Regions from separate parts of the Pseudomonas sp. R5-89-07 genome, predicted to be linked through region 2. Evidence: predicted binding sites of a transcription regulator. Region 2 holds the regulator's gene; the other holds the start of a gene.

Region 1 (9,066 bases), 960 kb from region 2:
TCGCACAAGTCTCCAGGATCGGAGGCTGAGGTGAAGACTAAAGCAACAACCGACAAGGACGTGACACCCCATGAAACCTGCTTCCCTAAGCGAGGGCCGCCGCGGCTCCGCGCAAATCTGGAACAGCGCGCCCCAGTTGGCGCAAATCCCCGTTATCAGCGTGTCCAGCCTGGTTGCGCCAGGCGCGCGAGTGGTGGTGATCGCCCCCCACCCGGGCGATGAAGTGCTCGCTTGCGGCGGCTTGTTGCAATTGCTCAGCACCCGCGCCCACCCGTTGAAATTGATTTCCATCACCGATGGCAGCGCCAGCCATCCTGGCTCCAAGGTCTGGTCGGCCAGCCGGTTGAGTGTGGTCCGCCCCCAGGAAAGCGCCGAGGCCCTGCGCCGCCTGGGTATGCCACTGCACAGCCTGAAATGGATTCGTGGCGGGTTTCGCGATAACGCCCTGGCCGCCGATGAGCAACAGATCAGCCAGTTTATCGCCCGCTACCTGCAGCCGGGTGATGTGGTGTTTACCACCTGGCGCCATGACGGCAATGACGATCACGAAGCCGTCGGCCGGGCCAGCGCCAACGCGTGCGAGCAGGTGGGTGCGCAACTTTACGAACTGCCGATCTGGGCCTGGCACTGGCCCGCACGGGAAGGCGCGGTGATCCCCTGGCAGCGTGCGCGCAAGTTGCGCCTGGATACCTGGGGCATCGCCCACAAGCTGCATGCCGTGCACGCCTATGCCAGCCAGCTCACGGGCGACCCCGCCATCGGCTTGGCGCCGATACTCGCCCAGGTCTTGCTCGAACGCATGCGCGACCCCTACGAAATCGTATTCACCTAGGCAAAGGTGGCAAAACGCTGGTACGCGGCGTGTGAAAAATTCGTTAACTGATTAATCCCGTAGGCTTTTTCCCACAGGCTCAATCTGCCACACTGATGCGAATAATTATCAACAGTTTTATTATTCGCCACGGATGGCCTTCCGGGAGAGCTACATTCATGTCTGTGCCACACCATGGCGGCAAAGGGTTTTCACCGAGTCTGATCGCAATGGCTATCTGCCTGAGCACTTCCCACGCGGTCCTCGCCGCCGAGGCCGATGCGCCACCGAGCACCATTGAGCTTGGCGCCACCGAGGTGTCCGGCCAGCAGTTGGGCGAAACCACCGAAGGCAGCGAGTCGTACACCACCGGCTCGATGAAAACCGCAACCAAACTGCCACTGACCCTGCGCGAAACCCCGCAGGCCGTCACCGTGATTACGCGTCAGCGCATGGATGACCAGGCGATGACCAGCATCAACGACGTGGTGAACGCCACGCCGGGATTGTTCCTCAATTATTCCAACGGCCCCGGTCGCCAGGGCTACACCGCGCGCGGTTTCAACGTCGACAATCTGATGTACGACGGCATTCCCAGTGGCTATAACGGCGTTAATGTCGGTTCGCAGCCGAACCTGGCGATGTTCGATCGGGTCGAGGTGGTGCGCGGTGCCACCGGCCTGGTCACCGGCGCCGGTAACCCCTCGGCGGCCATCAACCTGATCCGCAAGCGGCCCCTGGCCGAGCAGAAAGTCACCTTGACCGGCGCCGCCGGCAGTTGGGACGACTACCGTGGCGAGCTTGACGCCTCCAGCCCCCTCAATGACAGCGGCACCTGGCGTGGCCGCGTAGTGACCTCTTACCGCGACGCCAACAGCTTCATCGACAAGGTCGAGCAGGATCACGGCCTGTTCTATGCCGTGACCGAAGCCGACCTGGGCGAAGACACCACGTTGACCCTCGGCTACTCCAACCAGAAAGACAAGACCAACTACTTCTGGGGCTCGTCGATGATCGGCCTGGACGGCCGTCACCTCGACCTGTCGCGCTCTTACAATCCCGGTACCGACTGGGAGAACAAGGACCAGGAGGTCAACACCGTCTTTGTCGAACTGCGCCAGCAGTTGGCCAATGACTGGAGCCTGCAGGTCAATGCCAACTACGCCGAGCAAGACGCGCTGTTCTCCGGTTCCTACAAGTCGCGCTGGACCAACAATACCCTGGCACGCACCGTATACCAGGCCGCCTTCGATCAGAACCAGGCCGGGGTCGACGCCTTTTTCAGTGGGCCTTTCCAGGCGTTCGGGCGCACCCATGAACTGGTCGTAGGCGCCAGCAAGCGCATCGAGGACACCACCACCCACGACTACAGCCCTTACGATCTGAACTGGCCGATCACGGCCGGCAAACCGAACTTCACCCGCACCAATAACCAGCGCGACGTCACCACCCAGGACGGCGTCTACGTCACCACCCGCCTGAGCCTGGCCGACCCGCTCAAGCTGATCCTGGGCGGGCGCCTGGACTGGTACGACTACGACAACCGCGATGGCGACGGCGACTACAAGGTCACCCGCAACCTCACCCGCTATGCGGGGCTGATCTACGACCTGGACGACCAGCACTCGGTGTACGCCAGCTACAGCGACATCTTCACCCCGCAAAGTGAGAAAAACACCTCCGCCACCCCGCTCAAGCCCATCGTCGGCAAGAATTATGAAGTCGGCATCAAGGGCGAATACCTGGGCGGCGCGCTGAATGCCAGTGTGGCGCTGTTCCGGGTCGACCAGGAAAACCGTGCGGTGCAGATCGTCGTGCCGGATTGCCCACAAGCCTCCTGCTACCAGGCTTCTGGCGAGATTCGCAGCCAGGGTATCGACTTCGAACTGCAGGGTGCGCTGACCGAGAATTGGCAGGTGGGCGGTGGCTACACCTACGCGCGCACCCACACCATCAAGGACGACGCCAACCCGCAGAAGGTCAACAAGCAGTTCGACACCGACACCCCGGAACACCTGTTCAAGGTGACCACCCGCTACAACTTCCAGGGCCCGCTGGAAAAACTTCGCGTGGGCGGCAATGTGTCCTGGCAGAGCCGCATGTACAACGACATCCAACTGGCGGACGGCAGCACCTATCGGCTCAAGCAAGGCGGCTACGCCGTCACCGACCTGATGGCCGGCTACCGGGTCAACCAGCACCTGGACCTGCAGCTCAACGCCAACAATATCTTTGATCGTCACTACTACCAGTCCATCTCCGAAGCCGTCACCTATGGCGGTGATTCCTACGGCGCCCCACGCAACATGATGTTGACGGCCAAGTACAGCTTCTGACCGCCACCGCGGCTGCCCGCTCGGGCAGCCATTGCTTAAAGTCCTCTTGCAATCTGCCGATAACCGTTTGCCGGATCGATGCCGGCAAATCGCCACCTCCTTTGTACTACCCGCGGCCCGCGTGGCACGCCGCATGCTTGGTTCCTGGCCAAACCACATGGAGTAAACGTGAATGCCTACGCGCTTTCTGGAGCACTACCGCAAGGCCGACCGCATCATGCTGGCGTTGATCTGGCTGATGTTCCTGTTCTCCCTCGGGCTGGCGTTCTGGCATGACACCTTTACCCAAGCGGTCATCGTCGGTGGCGGCAGCGGCGTGGTGCTGACTGCGCTGTACCGCGCCATGGGCGGCACCCGCGTGATGCGCTGCCTGCTGGGCGCCGGCCTGATGGTGATGGCCGCCTTGCACATCAACCAGGCCGAGGGTGTAATCGAATCGCACTTTGGTATTTTCGCGCTGCTGGCGGTGTTGACCTTCTACCGCGACTGGTTGCCGATCCTGGTGGCGGCGCTGACCATCGCCGTGCATCACCTGGTCTTCCATGCCTTGCAGCATCAAGGCGTGCCGGTATTTGTGATGGCCCATCACGGCGGCTGGACGATGATTTTCGTCCACGCGTTCTACGTGGTGATGGAAACGGTCGCCCTGCTCTACCTCGCCGTGCATAGCCAGGCCGAGGCGGTCGAAAGCCAGGAAATGCTCGAAAAAATGCTCGTCGTCACCTCGCAATTCACGCAAGACACCGCCCAGGGTGAAGCCAAGGTGCGGGTGTCCCTCGCCAAGCGCTTCGACCACTTCCTGCAGCAGCTCACCCACCTGATCGACGGTGTCGCCCGCGACTCCCACGGCCTGGGGCAACTCGGCCAGGAACTGGCCACAGCCAGCGGCACCCTGGAACAAGGCGCACGGCATCAACTGGCGCAGATCAATGAAATGACCGGCTCGATGCAGCGCATGGAAGACGCCATGGGCCACATTACCGTGCACGTCGAACAGGCGGTGGAGCACGCCGGCCAGGCCAGCCAGCAGATCGAGCGCGGTCAGCAAAGCGTGGGCCGCGCCCAGCATGAGATTACGCAACTGGCGTCACGCATTAATGGCACCGAATCCACCGTACAATCGCTGGCTGTACAGGCGGAGCAAATCGGCTCGGTGCTGGAGGTGATCAGCAGCATCGCCAACCAGACCAACCTGCTTGCCCTCAATGCCGCCATCGAAGCCGCCCGCGCCGGCGAGCAAGGCCGTGGCTTTGCCGTGGTCGCCGACGAAGTGCGCAGCCTGGCCCAACGTACCGCCCTCTCCACCCAGGAAATCCGGACCATTATCGAAGGCCTGCAGCAAGGCAGCCGCCAAGCCGTCGAAGCCATGCACGACAGCCGCCAGGGCGTGGAGCGCTGCGTGGCAGACAGCCAAGTGGCCGTCGACATGCTGCGCGCCGTGGGCGAAGACATCGCACACATCGACCAACTCAATGGCCGCATCGTCACCACCACCCGCGAGCAGACCTCGGCGAACCTGGAAATCGTAGAGCGCCTGCAGTCGGTGCAACACATCGCGCAAAACACCGCCAACGACGTCGAAACCCTCGCCCGCAGCAGCGAACGCCTGCCCCCCATCGCCGTGCGCCTGGATGCGCTGGGGCGCAGGTTTCATCCGTGACGTGGGGTGGTGGGGACTGAGGGCGCTGGCGAGGCGGTGACAGGGTCGACATATTCGTCGCCTGAACTACCGCTTTCGCAGCCTCGCTGGGGCTCGACAGCTCCCACAGGGGATGGGTGGCGTTGGGTGTGTCTCGGTTTGCAGAGCCATCTCAGCAGGCGCAGTTCTCAATAACAACACCGCTCAAATGTGGGAGCTGTCGAGCCCCAGCGAGGCTGCGATGGCGGCGGTACAGTCAACATCTTCGTTGCCTGACCCAACGCTTTCGCAGCCTCGCTAAAGCTCGACAGCTCCTACAGGAGATTGGTGCAATTCATGAGGCAGTCTTTGGCACTGACTCGCTTACAAAATCCTGGTAAGTGCGCAACGGCCGGCCGATGATCGCTTCCAGTCGCTCCACGCTGCCTGGCGCTGCCTGCATGCCGAACGCCTGGATGCCTTCCATCATCAGGCGCATGTCGTAGGCCAGCCAGGCAGGACCGTACGCCGCCAGTTGGGTTTCAAACGCGGCAACGTCATCGCCACCATAGGCGATTTCGCGGCCCAGGGCCGAGCTCCAGAGTTTGGCCACGCCGGCTCCCGTCAACGCCTGCGGCCCTACCAGCTCCAGCGTCACGCGCTGCAGCGCAGTGGCGGCCTGGTCGCGTCGCAACAGCTCGGCCACGGCGATGTCGGCAATGTCCCGCGTGTCGATCATCGACACACCGGCCGAGCCGATGGGCATCGGGTACACCGCGTAGTCCTGGATCGTCTGCTGCACCATCAGGTCGTTTTGCATGAAGTACGCCGGGCGCAGAACGGTCGCGGGAATATCGAAGCTTTCGATCATGCGTTCAACGGTGTGCTTGCCGGTGAAGTGCGGCACCTGGGTGAACGTGTCGGCATGGATCACCGACAAGTAAACCACCCGCTCGATGCCCGCCTCCCGGGCGAGGTTCAGAGCGATGATCGCTTGGGTGACCTCATCGGGCGTCACCGCATTCAGCAAAAACAGGGTACGTACCGACGCCAGAGCGGCGCGCATGGACGCTACATCGGTAAGGTCGCCGACCACTTCGGTGACGCCTGCCGGAAAGTCCCGTTTACCCGCCTGGCGCACCAGGGCCTTGACCGCTGCGCCGCGCTGGGCGAGGCCTTGGGTGACGAGTGAACCGAGGGTGCCAGTGGCGCCGACTACTAGAATGCTCATGAATAAAACTCCTGCGTGGGATCAATGGGTTTGGGTTGGAACCCACAGTAATTCGTTGCATAACGAAAACGAAGGCCACAGAATCTAGACACCTCGTTTCAAAAATGGAACACCATGAACCTCAACGCCCTGATCGATTTCATCCTCGTCGCCACCAACGAGAGCCTGGGCAGGGCCAGCCGCGCCAGCGGTGTGTCCAAGGCCACGCTGTCGCGCCGAATCGCCGACCTTGAAGAGCAACTGGGCGTACGGCTGATCGAACGCAGTGCCCGTGGGCTCAAGCTCACCGAGGCAGGCGAGCTGCTGATGTCGCGCACCGAGGGCCCGCTGGGCGAGGTGACCGAAGCGCTGACCGCCGCACGCGAAGGCCTATCGACTCCCCGCGGTCGCTTGCGCGTGGCCGCCCCGATTCTGTTCTCCCAGCTGGCCATGGGCGGGATTGGCGCACGCTTCTGCGCCGCCTACCCGGACGTGGTCATCGACGTGGTGGCCGAAGACCGCCTGGTGGACCTGGTGGACGAGCAATTCGACGTCGCCATTCGCATCAACCCCAGCCCGGATAGCAATCTGGTCGGTCGATGCTTCGCCAAGGACCGCCTGGTGGTGGTAGCCGCGCCCGCCATACCCAAGCCGCAGCCGGGTGCAATCCGGCAGGTGGCGAGCATCGTAACGTCAGGGCTCATGCCCACCCATTGGCGGCTGGATGGCGGGCAGCTGGTGCTGGAACCGCTCCCCAGGCTGCAGTTCTCTTCGTTACTGATGGTGCGCGATGCAGCGATCGCCGGTGGCGGCGCAGCGCTGATTCCGCAATCCATCGCGTGGGCGCCACTGGCCCGGGGCGAACTGGTCCAGTGGGGCACGGTGTCCGAGATCGAGCCAGAGCTTTGGGTGTTGCACACCTCCCGGCGCCTGGCCGCGCCCAAGGTGCGCGCTTTTGTCGACTTCATCTGCGCGCAGTACCCGGACATGTCGCTGGTACTGCGGGGTTGAACGGCAACCAACCCATGCTGCGCGCAACCGCCGCCGGATGCGCGACGCTGCGCCGTGACCATCCGCCAGCCGCAGCACCGTAACTCATCGCCTTTCGTCCGCGCGCAGCGAAACTCCTGAACCATCCTTCGGTCGATGCTTTCAAGAGGCCGTTAGTGCTTCAAATGTCTTGTGTGTGTAGTCAAAGCTGCGGAGACGGCCATGAAAGAAGTCATCAACGATTTGCCCGGCCCTATTAAACGCCAGGCCTACAGAATCCTGCGCGAAATCGAACTGGCGGGGTCAATGATTCTGGCCGTCAAGGGCGGCGCCAAAGCCCAGGGGTTTGTGTTGGGAATAGACTGCTGTGACGGCCTCACGTCGGAGCGCTGCGAGGAGCTGGCGAGCCATTTTGACAGCGTGGTGGAACAACGGCTGCGGTCGCTGACATTGGGGCTGTAACCCCAGCCATATGCTGGCTTTCAGTGCAAAGATTGGATCCACGGTATCCCATCACCGCCCGAGCTTTAAAAGCGGCGAACAAACTCCTACACTGCCGAGAATTTCCCTACAGCTGCGCAGCCTCGCTCTTCTGCCCGCCTCTATCAGGACTACAGACATGCGCTTGGCCGATTTCATCCTGGAAAACCTCGAGCCGATCCTGCAGGCCTGGGAAGACTTCGCCAGAACCCTCGACACGCCGGGCGAGGAACTCGACAGTGTCGGCTTGCGCGACCATGCCGAGCAGATGTTGCGCGCCATCGTCACCGACCTGCGCACCAAGCAGACCCGACAGGAGCAAATCGCCAAGGCCCAGGGGCACGCTCCGGAGGAGGAGCAGGAAACCGCAGCGGAGATCCACGCCATGACGCGGCTGATGGCCGGCTTCACCATCGATCAGATGGTCTCGGAGTACCGCGCCCTGCGCACCAGCGTGGTCAGCCAGTGGATGCGCCAGGTCAAAGACGGCACCCCGATCAACGTCGACGACATGACGCGCTTCCACGAAGCCATCGACCAGGCGCTGGCCGAGTCCGTCGCCAGCTATTCACGTGCGGTGGAGGCGTCCCGCAATATGTTCCTGGGCATCCTCGGCCACGACTTGCGCACCCCACTCGGCGCGATCCTGCTGGGCGCCGACGTGCTGCGCCACGCCCAGGACGCCGGAGCCCGTGCGACTAAAATTGCCAATCAGATCTTCACCAGCGTGCGCCGGGCCAGCCAGATCGTCGGCGACCTGCTGGACCTCACCCGCTGCCAGATGGGGCCGGGCATCCCGGTCAAGACAGCCGAAATAGACCTGGCCCCGCTGTGCCAGCGCGTTATAGAAGAAATCCGCACCTTTCACCCCGAAGCCATCGTGATATTCGACGCCAAGACGCCGGTTGCCGGGGAATTCGACGGCGCCCGCATGGAGCAGGTGTTCTCGAACATCATCAGCAACGCGGTGCAGCATGGGGACACCACGCGGCCTATCCACGTGGACCTAGGGATACAGGAGGGCCTTGTGGTCTTCACCGTGCACAACAGCGGCGAAGCGATCCCCGAGGATGTGCTCCCGTTCATCTTCAACCCCATGGGCCGCTTCTCCCAGCGCTCCGCAATCAACCACGGCCCCACCGAAGGCCTGGGCCTGGGCCTGTTCATCGCCTCGGAAATCGTGGCTTCTCATGGTGGGGTGATTGAGGTGAGTTCTGATACGGAACATGGCACGGTGTTTAGTGTGCGAATGCCGATCGATAAGCCAGAGAACAGCGTTGCTTGAGAAACGAGCCGCGCCCGATTCGCGAGGGGTGTAACCACTATGGAATACGACGAAAAGCTGATAGAGGAAGCCGTACTGGCCCTGCTGACAGTCTTCAGCACCGATGACGGAAACTCATGGAAGGGGCACGATTTCCAGATAATGAACCAATTACATGAACAGGGTTTTATCGATAACCCGGTAAACAAGAACAAATCGGTCTGGTTGACGACGCACGGGCTGGAGCGCGGTCGGGAACTGGCTGATCGGCTGTTTGGGACGAGGGCTTAGGTCAAGGACAACCTGTACCTGACCTCCACCAAGGTGGCGCCGCCTCTTTCAAGATTGCGCTCACTC
Region 2 (9,066 bases):
AATCCCCTCACTAGCATCCATCGGCCGCTCGCGTCTACCTGTCAACTTTGACAGTAGCCAGCGGCAGCGTCTCGCGGTTCTATTGCGTCAGGCACTGCGCGCAGGCTGTAAACGAGATGCAGGGAGAACGGGGTTGAAAGTGGCTACGGGTACAGTCAAATCCTATGAGTTGGCCAGGGGCGAGTGGTTGATAGCGCTGGAAGACGGGCAGGACTGCGTCTTTATCGATTGGAGGGATTGGCATTGGGCTGCACTGTCGATTGGTGAGCAGATAACGTTTCAAATGATCCATAAACCCCTGGGCGTTTATGCGCTGCCCGTCAGTGCGGGTAACCGCGCCGAAACGGGTCCATAAGTGTGTGGAGAGCGGCAATGAGGTGAAACAAGCACAAAAAGGTCCTCAGGCCGAGAATATACGGCTTCTTTAAAAGACCACCCCGGTTACAAATGTAAGAGGGGGCTTGCCCCCGATAGCGGCATATCAGTCACCTATTCCGGGCCTGACACACCGCCATCGGGGGCAAGCCCCCTCCCACATTCGAACTGACTTACCCCCGTAGGCTGCGTCGTTCCCAAGGTCATCCTGGGCCCAAAAGCAAAGTTGGAAGGCTTCTTGCAATACCGCCTGCAGGACGCCCTCCAGCGTCAAAACTTTGCTTCAAGGACACGAGGAATACCGGTGGTAGATCGCTCTCAAATGCTCAGCACGGCCCGTGGCACCCTGACTGACCTGTCGCGGGGCAATCTGGGTGTGCCATTGTTGTTGCTGGTGATGCTGGCAATGATGATGTTGCCGATGCCGCCGTTCCTGCTCGACGTGTTCTTCACCTTCAACATCGCGCTGTCGGTGGTGGTGCTGCTGGTGTGTGTGTATGCCCTGCGCCCGCTGGATTTCGCGGTGTTCCCGACCATCCTGCTGGTGGCAACCCTGCTGCGCCTGGCGCTGAACGTGGCGTCCACCCGCGTGGTGATGCTGCACGGCCAGGACGGCCACGCCGCCGCCGGTAAGGTGATCCAGGCCTTCGGTGAAGTGGTGATCGGCGGTAACTACGTGGTCGGTATCGTGGTGTTCGCGATCCTGATGATCATCAACTTCGTGGTGGTGACCAAGGGCGCCGGGCGGATTTCCGAGGTGAGCGCGCGCTTTACCCTGGACGCGATGCCCGGCAAGCAGATGGCCATCGACGCCGACCTCAATGCCGGCCTGATCGACCAGAACCAGGCGAAATCCCGACGCCTGGAGGTAGCCCAGGAAGCCGAGTTCTACGGCTCTATGGACGGCGCGAGCAAATTCGTGCGCGGTGATGCCATCGCCGGCCTGCTGATCCTGTTCATCAACCTGATCGGCGGCATGGCCGTGGGTATCTTCCAGCACGGCATGACCTTCGGCGATGCGGGCAAGGTGTACGCGTTGCTGACCATTGGTGACGGTTTAGTGGCGCAATTGCCATCACTGTTGTTATCCACAGCGGCAGCCATCATGGTCACCCGTGCTTCGGGCTCCGAAGACATGGGCAAGCAGATCAGCCGGCAGATGTTCGCTTCCCCCAAAGCATTGGCCGTGGCGGCGGGCATCATGGCGATCATGGGCCTCGTGCCGGGCATGCCCCACGTCTCGTTTCTGAGCATGGCAGCCATGGCTGGCGGCGGGGCCTACCTGTTCTGGAAGAAGCAGAACGCGGTGAAGGTCCAGGCTCAGCAAGAGATTGCCCGCCAGCAGGAGCTGCTGCCATCCCCGGCCCGCGCCCAGGAAACCAAGGAGCTGGGCTGGGACGACGTGACCCCGATCGACATGATCGGCCTGGAAGTCGGTTACCGCCTGATTCCGTTGGTGGACCGCAACCAGGGCGGCCAGTTGCTCGCGCGGATCAAGGGCGTGCGCAAGAAGCTGTCCCAGGACCTGGGCTTTCTGATGCCCACCGTGCATATCCGCGACAACCTCGACCTGGCGCCCAGCGCCTACCGCCTGACCTTGATGGGCGTAATCCTGGCCGAGGCCGAGATCTACCCGGATCGCGAACTGGCGATCAACCCCGGCCAGGTGTTCGGTACGCTTAACGGCATCACCGCCAAAGATCCGGCTTTTGGCCTGGAAGCGGTGTGGATCGAAGTCAGCCAGCGCAGCCAGGCGCAGTCCCTCGGTTATACCGTGGTCGACGCCAGCACCGTGGTCGCTACCCACCTCAACCAGATTCTCTACAAGCACTCCCACGAGCTGATCGGCCACGAGGAAGTCCAGCAATTGATGGGTTTGCTGGCCAAAGCCTCGCCAAAACTGGCCGAAGAGCTGGTGCCGGGCGTGCTGTCGCTGTCACAGTTGCTCAAGGTGCTGCAAGCCTTGCTCGCCGAGCAAGTGCCGGTACGGGATATTCGCAGCATTGCCGAGGCCATCGCCAACAATGCCGCCAAGAGTCAAGATACTGCCGCGCTGGTGGCTGCGGTGCGCGTCGGTTTGTCCCGCGCCATCGTGCAAAGCATTGTAGGCATTGAGTCTGAGCTGCCTGTGATCACCTTGGAGCCAAGGTTGGAACAGATATTGCTCAATAGTATTCAGAAGGCAGGGCAAGGCCAGGAAGAAGGTGTTTTGCTGGAGCCAAGCATGGCTGAAAAGCTGCAGCGTTCGTTGATCGAAGCCGCGCAGCGCCAGGAAATGCAGGGCCAGCCGGTGATTCTGCTGGTGGCCGGACCAGTCCGCGCGATGTTGTCGCGCTTCGGGCGCCTGGCAGTACCGAATTTGCACGTGTTGGCTTACCAGGAAATTCCTGACAATAAGCAAGTGACTATCGTCGCGACAGTAGGGCCCAACGGCTGAGGGTAGTGGGTTATGCAAGTGAAGCGTTTTTTCGCCGCCGATATGCGTCAGGCCATGAAGTTGGTCCGCGATGAGCTGGGCGCCGATGCCGCGATTATCGGTAACCGTCGTATTGCCGGCGGTGTCGAGCTGACGGCTGCCCTGGATTACACGCCCCAGGCCCTGGCTCCGCGCGTGCCGAACATGGAGCTTGAAGACGAGTTGCGCAAGACCGCTTCGCGCATCGTCTCGGCCCAGGCCGAACTGAGCATGCGTGGCGACAGCGATGCCACCACCAATCGCCAATTGTTCGCCGGCCTGCCGCTGACCGCCGCCGAGCCGCTGGTGGAACCTACCTTTGTCGAGCCGCCACGTCCCGCAGCGCCAGCCCCGGCCGCCGCGGTCGACCAGCGCGTGTTCGATTCGATGCGCTTTGAACTCAACGGCCTGCGTGAGCTGCTCGAAGTGCAGCTGGGCTCCCTGGCCTGGACGCAACTGCAAGGCAGCAAGCCGCAACAAGCCAACCTGTGGCGTCGCCTGCAGCGCATCGGCCTGTCCGGCCCGTTGTCCCGCGACCTGCTGGCGCTGACTGCCGAAGTCCAGGAGCCGCGCCAAGCCTGGCGTATGCTGCTGGCGCACCTGGCACGGATGATCGCCACCCCGGAAATCGAACCCCTGGAAGAAGGCGGTGTGATTGCTATGGTCGGCCCTGCCGGCATGGGCAAGACCACCACCCTGGCCAAGCTGGCCGCGCGTTATGTGCTCAAGTACGGCGCGTCGAATATCGCGTTGGTGAGCATGGACAGCTACCGCATTGGCGCCCAGGAGCAACTCAAGACCCTGGGCCGCATCCTCAATGTGCCGGTGACCCACGTCGACCCGGGCCAGTCCCTGGCCAATGCCCTCGACCCACTGCTGCGCAAGCGCGTGGTGTTGATCGATACCGCCGGCCTGCAAGCCAGCGACCCGGCCCTGCGCATGCAGCTCGAAAGCCTGGCCGGACGCGGCATCAAGTCAAAAAATTACCTGGTGCTTGCAACCACCAGCCAGAAACAGGTTCTTACCGCTGCCTATCACAGCTACAAACGCTGCGGTCTGGCCGGTTGCATCCTGACCAAACTGGATGAAACTGCCAGCCTCGGCGAAGTGCTGAGCCTGGCGATCAGTCATGAATTACCGGTCGCCTATCTGACCGACGGGCCGCGGATCCCGGATGATTTGCATCTGCCGCGCCGTCATCAGTTGGTCAGCCGTGCTGTCAGTGTGCAAATGCAAGACGAGCCTAGCGAGGAAGCGATGGCCGACATGTTCGCCGACCTTTATCACAACCCGGCAAAGCGGGTGGGGTGAGGCAGGATGAACACCGTGAAATGTATCTACATCGATGGTCTGCAAGCGATACACGCGGCCAAGCCATGTAGCCTGCGTCTAAGCAAGACAAGGTAAAGAAATAAAATGGGCAGCATGCATCCCGTACAGGTGATCGCGGTGACCGGCGGCAAAGGTGGCGTCGGCAAAACTAACGTGTCAGTGAATTTGTCCCTGGCGCTGGCAGAGCTTGGCCGTCGCGTCATGCTGCTGGATGCTGACCTGGGCCTGGCGAACGTGGACGTTCTGCTGGGGCTGACACCCAAACACACCCTCGCCGATGTGATCGAAGGCCGCTGTGAGCTGCGCGATGTGCTGCTCCAGGGCCCCGGTGGCATCCGCATCGTGCCGGCCGCCTCGGGTACCCAGAGCATGGTGCACCTGAGCCCGGCGCAGCATGCCGGCCTGATCCAGGCCTTCAGCGATATCGGCGACAACCTCGACGTGCTGGTGATCGACACCGCAGCCGGGATCGGCGAGTCGGTGGTCAGCTTTGTCCGCGCAGCGCAAGAAGTGCTGCTGGTGGTGTGCGACGAACCCACCTCGATCACTGACGCCTACGCCCTGATCAAACTGCTTAACCGTGACTACGGCATGAACCGCTTCCGCGTGCTGGCCAATATGGCCCAGAGCCCGCAGGAAGGGCGCAACCTGTTCGCCAAGTTGACCAAGGTCACGGATCGCTTTCTCGACGTCGCCTTACAATACGTCGGTGCGGTTCCCTATGACGAGTGTGTACGCAAGGCCGTGCAAAAGCAGCGTGCGGTCTACGAAGCGTTCCCTCGTTCCAAGTGCGCGCTGGCGTTCAAGGCCATTGCCCAGAAGGTTGATACCTGGCCGTTGCCGGCCAACCCTCGCGGGCATCTGGAGTTTTTCGTCGAGCGATTGGTGCATCAGACGAGCGCAGGACCTGTGCTATGACATCCAGCGGCTACAACCTTTACAAAAAGTCGGCACGTGACAGTCAGGGCGAGTTGATCGAGCGCTATGCGCCGCTGGTCAAGCGCATTGCCTATCACCTGTTGGCGCGCCTGCCCGCCAGCGTGCAGGTGGAAGACCTGATCCAGGCCGGGATGATCGGCCTGCTTGAAGTGTCGACCAAATACGACGCGAGCAAGGGTGCGAGTTTCGAGACGTATGCGGGTATCCGTATCCGTGGCGCGATGCTCGATGAGGTGCGTAAAGGGGATTGGGCGCCGCGCTCGGTACACCGCAATACGCGAATGGTCAGTGACGCAATTCGCGCAATTGAAGCAAAAACCGGTCGTGACGCTAAAGATCATGAAGTTGCGGCCGAACTCCAATTGAGTCTCGACGATTATTACGGGATTTTGAACGATACCTTGGGCAGCCGCCTGTTCAGTTTCGACGACCTGTTGCAGGACGGCGAACACGAAGGGCTGCATGAGGACGGCGCGAGCGCGCATATGGAACCGTCGCGCGATCTGGAAGATGAACGTTTCCAGGGAGCGCTGGCGGAGGCCATTGCCAATTTGCCGGAGCGCGAGCGCCTGGTGTTGGCGCTGTACTACGACGAGGAGCTGAACCTCAAGGAAATCGGTGAGGTCCTGGGGGTCAGCGAATCGCGTGTCAGCCAGTTGCATAGCCAGTGCGCGGCCCGCTTGCGGGGGCGGTTGGGAGAGTGGCGCGCGCGCTGACAGGCAGTGTGGGGACACTGCAGACGCTACCGCGAGGGTTTCGGCCCTTGCGGGTTCGCTCCGTGGTGCCCTGGGCAGTCCTTTTTGTGTAACGCCTGTTGATTGAAGTGGCGCGTCCAGGTGCTGGGCGCGTTTAAGACTGCTTGGAGGTCGAATTGGACAAGAACATGAAAATCCTCATCGTTGATGACTTCTCAACGATGCGGCGGATCATAAAAAACCTGTTGCGTGACCTTGGGTTCACAAACACGGTCGAGGCGGACGACGGCATTACAGCCATTCCGATCCTCAACAGCGGGAGCATCGACTTTCTGGTAACCGACTGGAACATGCCGGGCATGACCGGTATCGACTTGCTGCGCCATGTGCGCGCCGATGAAAAACTGCGCAGCCTGCCGGTGCTGATGGTGACCGCCGAAGCCAAGCGTGAACAGATCATCGAAGCCGCCCAGGCCGGGGTCAACGGTTACGTGGTCAAGCCATTCACAGCATTGGCCTTGAAAGAGAAGATCGAAAAAATCTTCGAACGCATCCACGGCTAATGCCATCGCGGGGGAGCTATGGAGCATAACGAAACGTCACAGGGCGACTTTGAGTCGACCTTGAAAAAACATGCTCACCAGTTGGTCGAAAGCCTCGAAAAAGGCCAGTTCGCCGATGCGGTGCAGTTGATCCATGAGCTTAACCAGACCCGTGACCGCGGCCTGTACCAGGAAGTGGGCAAGCTCACGCGTGAGCTGCACAGTGCGATCGTCAATTTCCAGATTGACCCGCGCATGCCCCAGGCCGAAGAAATTTCGCAGATCACCGACGCCACTGAACGCCTGTCCTATGTGGTCAGGCTGACCGAGGCGGCGGCCAACCGCACCATGGACCTGGTGGAAAACGCTACGCCTCTGGTCAACGGCATGGCCAGCGAAGCCCAGGCCTTGAGCGTTGACTGGGGGCGCTTCATGCGCCGTGAAGTGGGGGCTGAAGAGTTCCGTGAGCTGGCCCGCAGAGTCGACGGTTTTCTGTCGCGCAGCGAACAGGAAAACCGCACGGTGGCCAGCAACCTCAACGACATTCTGCTCGCCCAGGATTATCAGGACCTTACCGGTCAGGTGATCAAGCGTGTGACCCAATTGGTCACCGAAGTGGAAAGCAACCTGCTCAAACTGGTGCTCATGGCCGGCCAGGTCGACCGTTTTGCCGGCATCGAACATGACCGCGAAGCGATCCTCTCGGAAAAAGATCCACAAAAACATCTCGCCAAGGGTGAAGGTCCGCAGATTCATGCCGATAAACGTGAAGACGTCGTATCCGGTCAAGATGACGTAGACGATTTGCTGTCCAGTTTAGGCTTCTAAGGAGCACCCACATGAGCTTCGGCGCCGATGAAGAAATCCTTCAGGATTTCCTTGTAGAGGCCGGCGAAATTTTAGAGCAACTGTCCGAACAACTGGTCGAGCTGGAAAGCCGTCCGGATGATGCGAACCTGCTCAATGCAATTTTTCGCGGTTTTCACACTGTAAAAGGGGGCGCCGGCTTCCTCCAGCTCCATGAGCTGGTGGAGTGCTGCCACATCGCCGAGAACGTGTTCGACATCCTGCGCAAGGGTGAGCGTCAGGTTGACTCGGAGTTGATGGACGTGATTCTCGAAGCACTGGATGCGGTCAACGGCATGTTCAGCCAAGTGCGTGAACGTGCACCGGTCACCGCCGCCACGCCGGAACTGCTGGCCGCCCTAGCGCGCCTGGCGGAACCCGCCGCCGAAGCACCGGTTGCGCAAGCCGAGCCTGAGCCTGTGGTAGAAGCCGAGCCGGACGTGACCGACAGCGAGTTCGAACAGCTGCTCGATTCGCTCAATGCGGTCAAGGCTCAAGCTGAGGCTCCGGCCACGGCTCCGGCCGCGCCGGTTGCCGCGCCGACCAGCGAAGACATTACCGATGCGGAATTCGAATCCCTGCTCGACCAGTTGCATGGCAAGGGCCAGTTCGCGGCCGACGCCGTGGCACCCGCCGCTGCACCGCCAGCGCCGGCCGCCAGCGCCAGCACCGATATTACCGACGATGAATTCGAGGCCCTGCTCGATCAACTGCATGGCAAAGGCACGTTCGTCGCCGAAGCCCTGCCGAATGTTGCGGCCACCGCAGCCGCTCCAGCCGCCAAGTCTGAACCGGCCGCTGATGGACTGATCTCCGACAACGAGTTCGAGGCGTTGCTGGACGAACTGCACGGCAAAGGCAAGTTCACCGAAGTGGCCCCGGCCCCGGTCACCGCCGCAGCGGTCGCTACGCCCGCACCGGTTGCTGCCAAGGCCGCGGCGCCGGTCGCCAAGCCAGCGCCTGCACCGGCTGCCGCGCCCGCTCCGGCGCGTGCCGCCGCGGCGCCGGTTGGCGAAAAACCTGCCAGTGAAGCCGAAACCACCGTGCGCGTGGACACTGCGCGCCTGGACGACATCATGAACATGGTCGGCGAACTGGTACTGGTGCGTAACCGCCTGGTACGCCTGGGTCTGAACAGTGGTGATGAAACCATGCAGAAGGCCGTGTCGAACCTCGACGTGGTCACCGCCGACCTGCAAACCGCCGTGATGAAAACGCGCATGCAGCCGATCAAGAAAGTCTTCGGCCGCTTCCCGCGCCTGGTGCGTGACTTGGCGCGCCAGCTCAAGAAAGAAATCATTCTGGAACTGGTGGGCGAAGAAACCGACCTCGACAAGAACCTCGTCGAGGCCCTGGCCGACCCGCTGGTCCACTTGGTGCGCAACGCCGTCGACCATGGCGTGGAAACCCCGGAAGAGCGCGAAGCCTCGGGCAAGTCACGGGGTGGCAAAGTGATCCTGGCGGCGGAGCAAGAGGGCGACCATATCCTGCTGTCGATCACCGATGACGGCAAAGGCATGGACCCGACCATTTTGCGCAATATCGCGGTCAAGCGTGGCGTGATGGACAAGGACGCCGCCGACCGCCTCACCGACACCGAGTGCTACAACTTGATCTTTGCCCCCGGCTTCTCGACCAAGACCGAGATTTCCGACGTGTCCGGCCGTGGCGTCGGCATGGACGTGGTGAAGACCAAGATCAGCCAGCTCAACGGCTCGATCAATATCTACTCGACCAAGGGCCAGGGCTCGAAAATCGTCATCAAGGTGCCGTTGACCTTGGCGATCATGCCGACCCTGATGGTGATGCTGGGCAACCAGGCATTCGCCTTCCCGCTGGTCAACGTCAACGAGATTTTCCACCTCGACCTCTCGCGCACCAA

Evidence for each region. Region 2 encodes FliA, which starts transcription of late flagellar genes. Its sites were predicted from a motif close to CTAAAGTTTNNNNNNNNNNNGCCGNTAA; they were not measured.
Region 1: a site for FliA is predicted at 3,183-3,210, ahead of C4J94_RS14775 (methyl-accepting chemotaxis protein). Genes of this name have one in related genera too.

The regions. Positions count from the first base shown of each region.
Region 1 covers NZ_CP027727.1:3,218,445-3,227,510, forward strand. The annotation lists gene C4J94_RS14765 (PIG-L deacetylase family protein) at 71-832, shown strand; gene C4J94_RS14770 (TonB-dependent siderophore receptor) at 991-3,147, shown strand; gene C4J94_RS14775 (methyl-accepting chemotaxis protein) at 3,320-4,807, shown strand; gene C4J94_RS14780 (NmrA/HSCARG family protein) at 5,121-5,996, opposite strand; gene C4J94_RS14785 (LysR family transcriptional regulator) at 6,111-6,986, shown strand; gene C4J94_RS14790 (hypothetical protein) at 7,188-7,427, shown strand; gene C4J94_RS14795 (sensor histidine kinase) at 7,585-8,730, shown strand; gene C4J94_RS14800 (DUF6429 family protein) at 8,770-9,000, shown strand; gene C4J94_RS14805 (GNAT family N-acetyltransferase) at 8,997-9,066, opposite strand, start outside.
Region 2 covers NZ_CP027727.1:4,181,496-4,190,561, reverse strand. The annotation lists gene flhA (flagellar biosynthesis protein FlhA) at 698-2,812, shown strand; gene flhF (flagellar biosynthesis protein FlhF) at 2,825-4,141, shown strand; gene fleN (flagellar synthesis regulator FleN) at 4,247-5,080, shown strand; gene fliA (RNA polymerase sigma factor FliA) at 5,077-5,817, shown strand; gene C4J94_RS19010 (chemotaxis response regulator CheY) at 5,985-6,359, shown strand; gene C4J94_RS19005 (protein phosphatase CheZ) at 6,378-7,166, shown strand; gene C4J94_RS19000 (chemotaxis protein CheA) at 7,178-9,066, shown strand, end outside.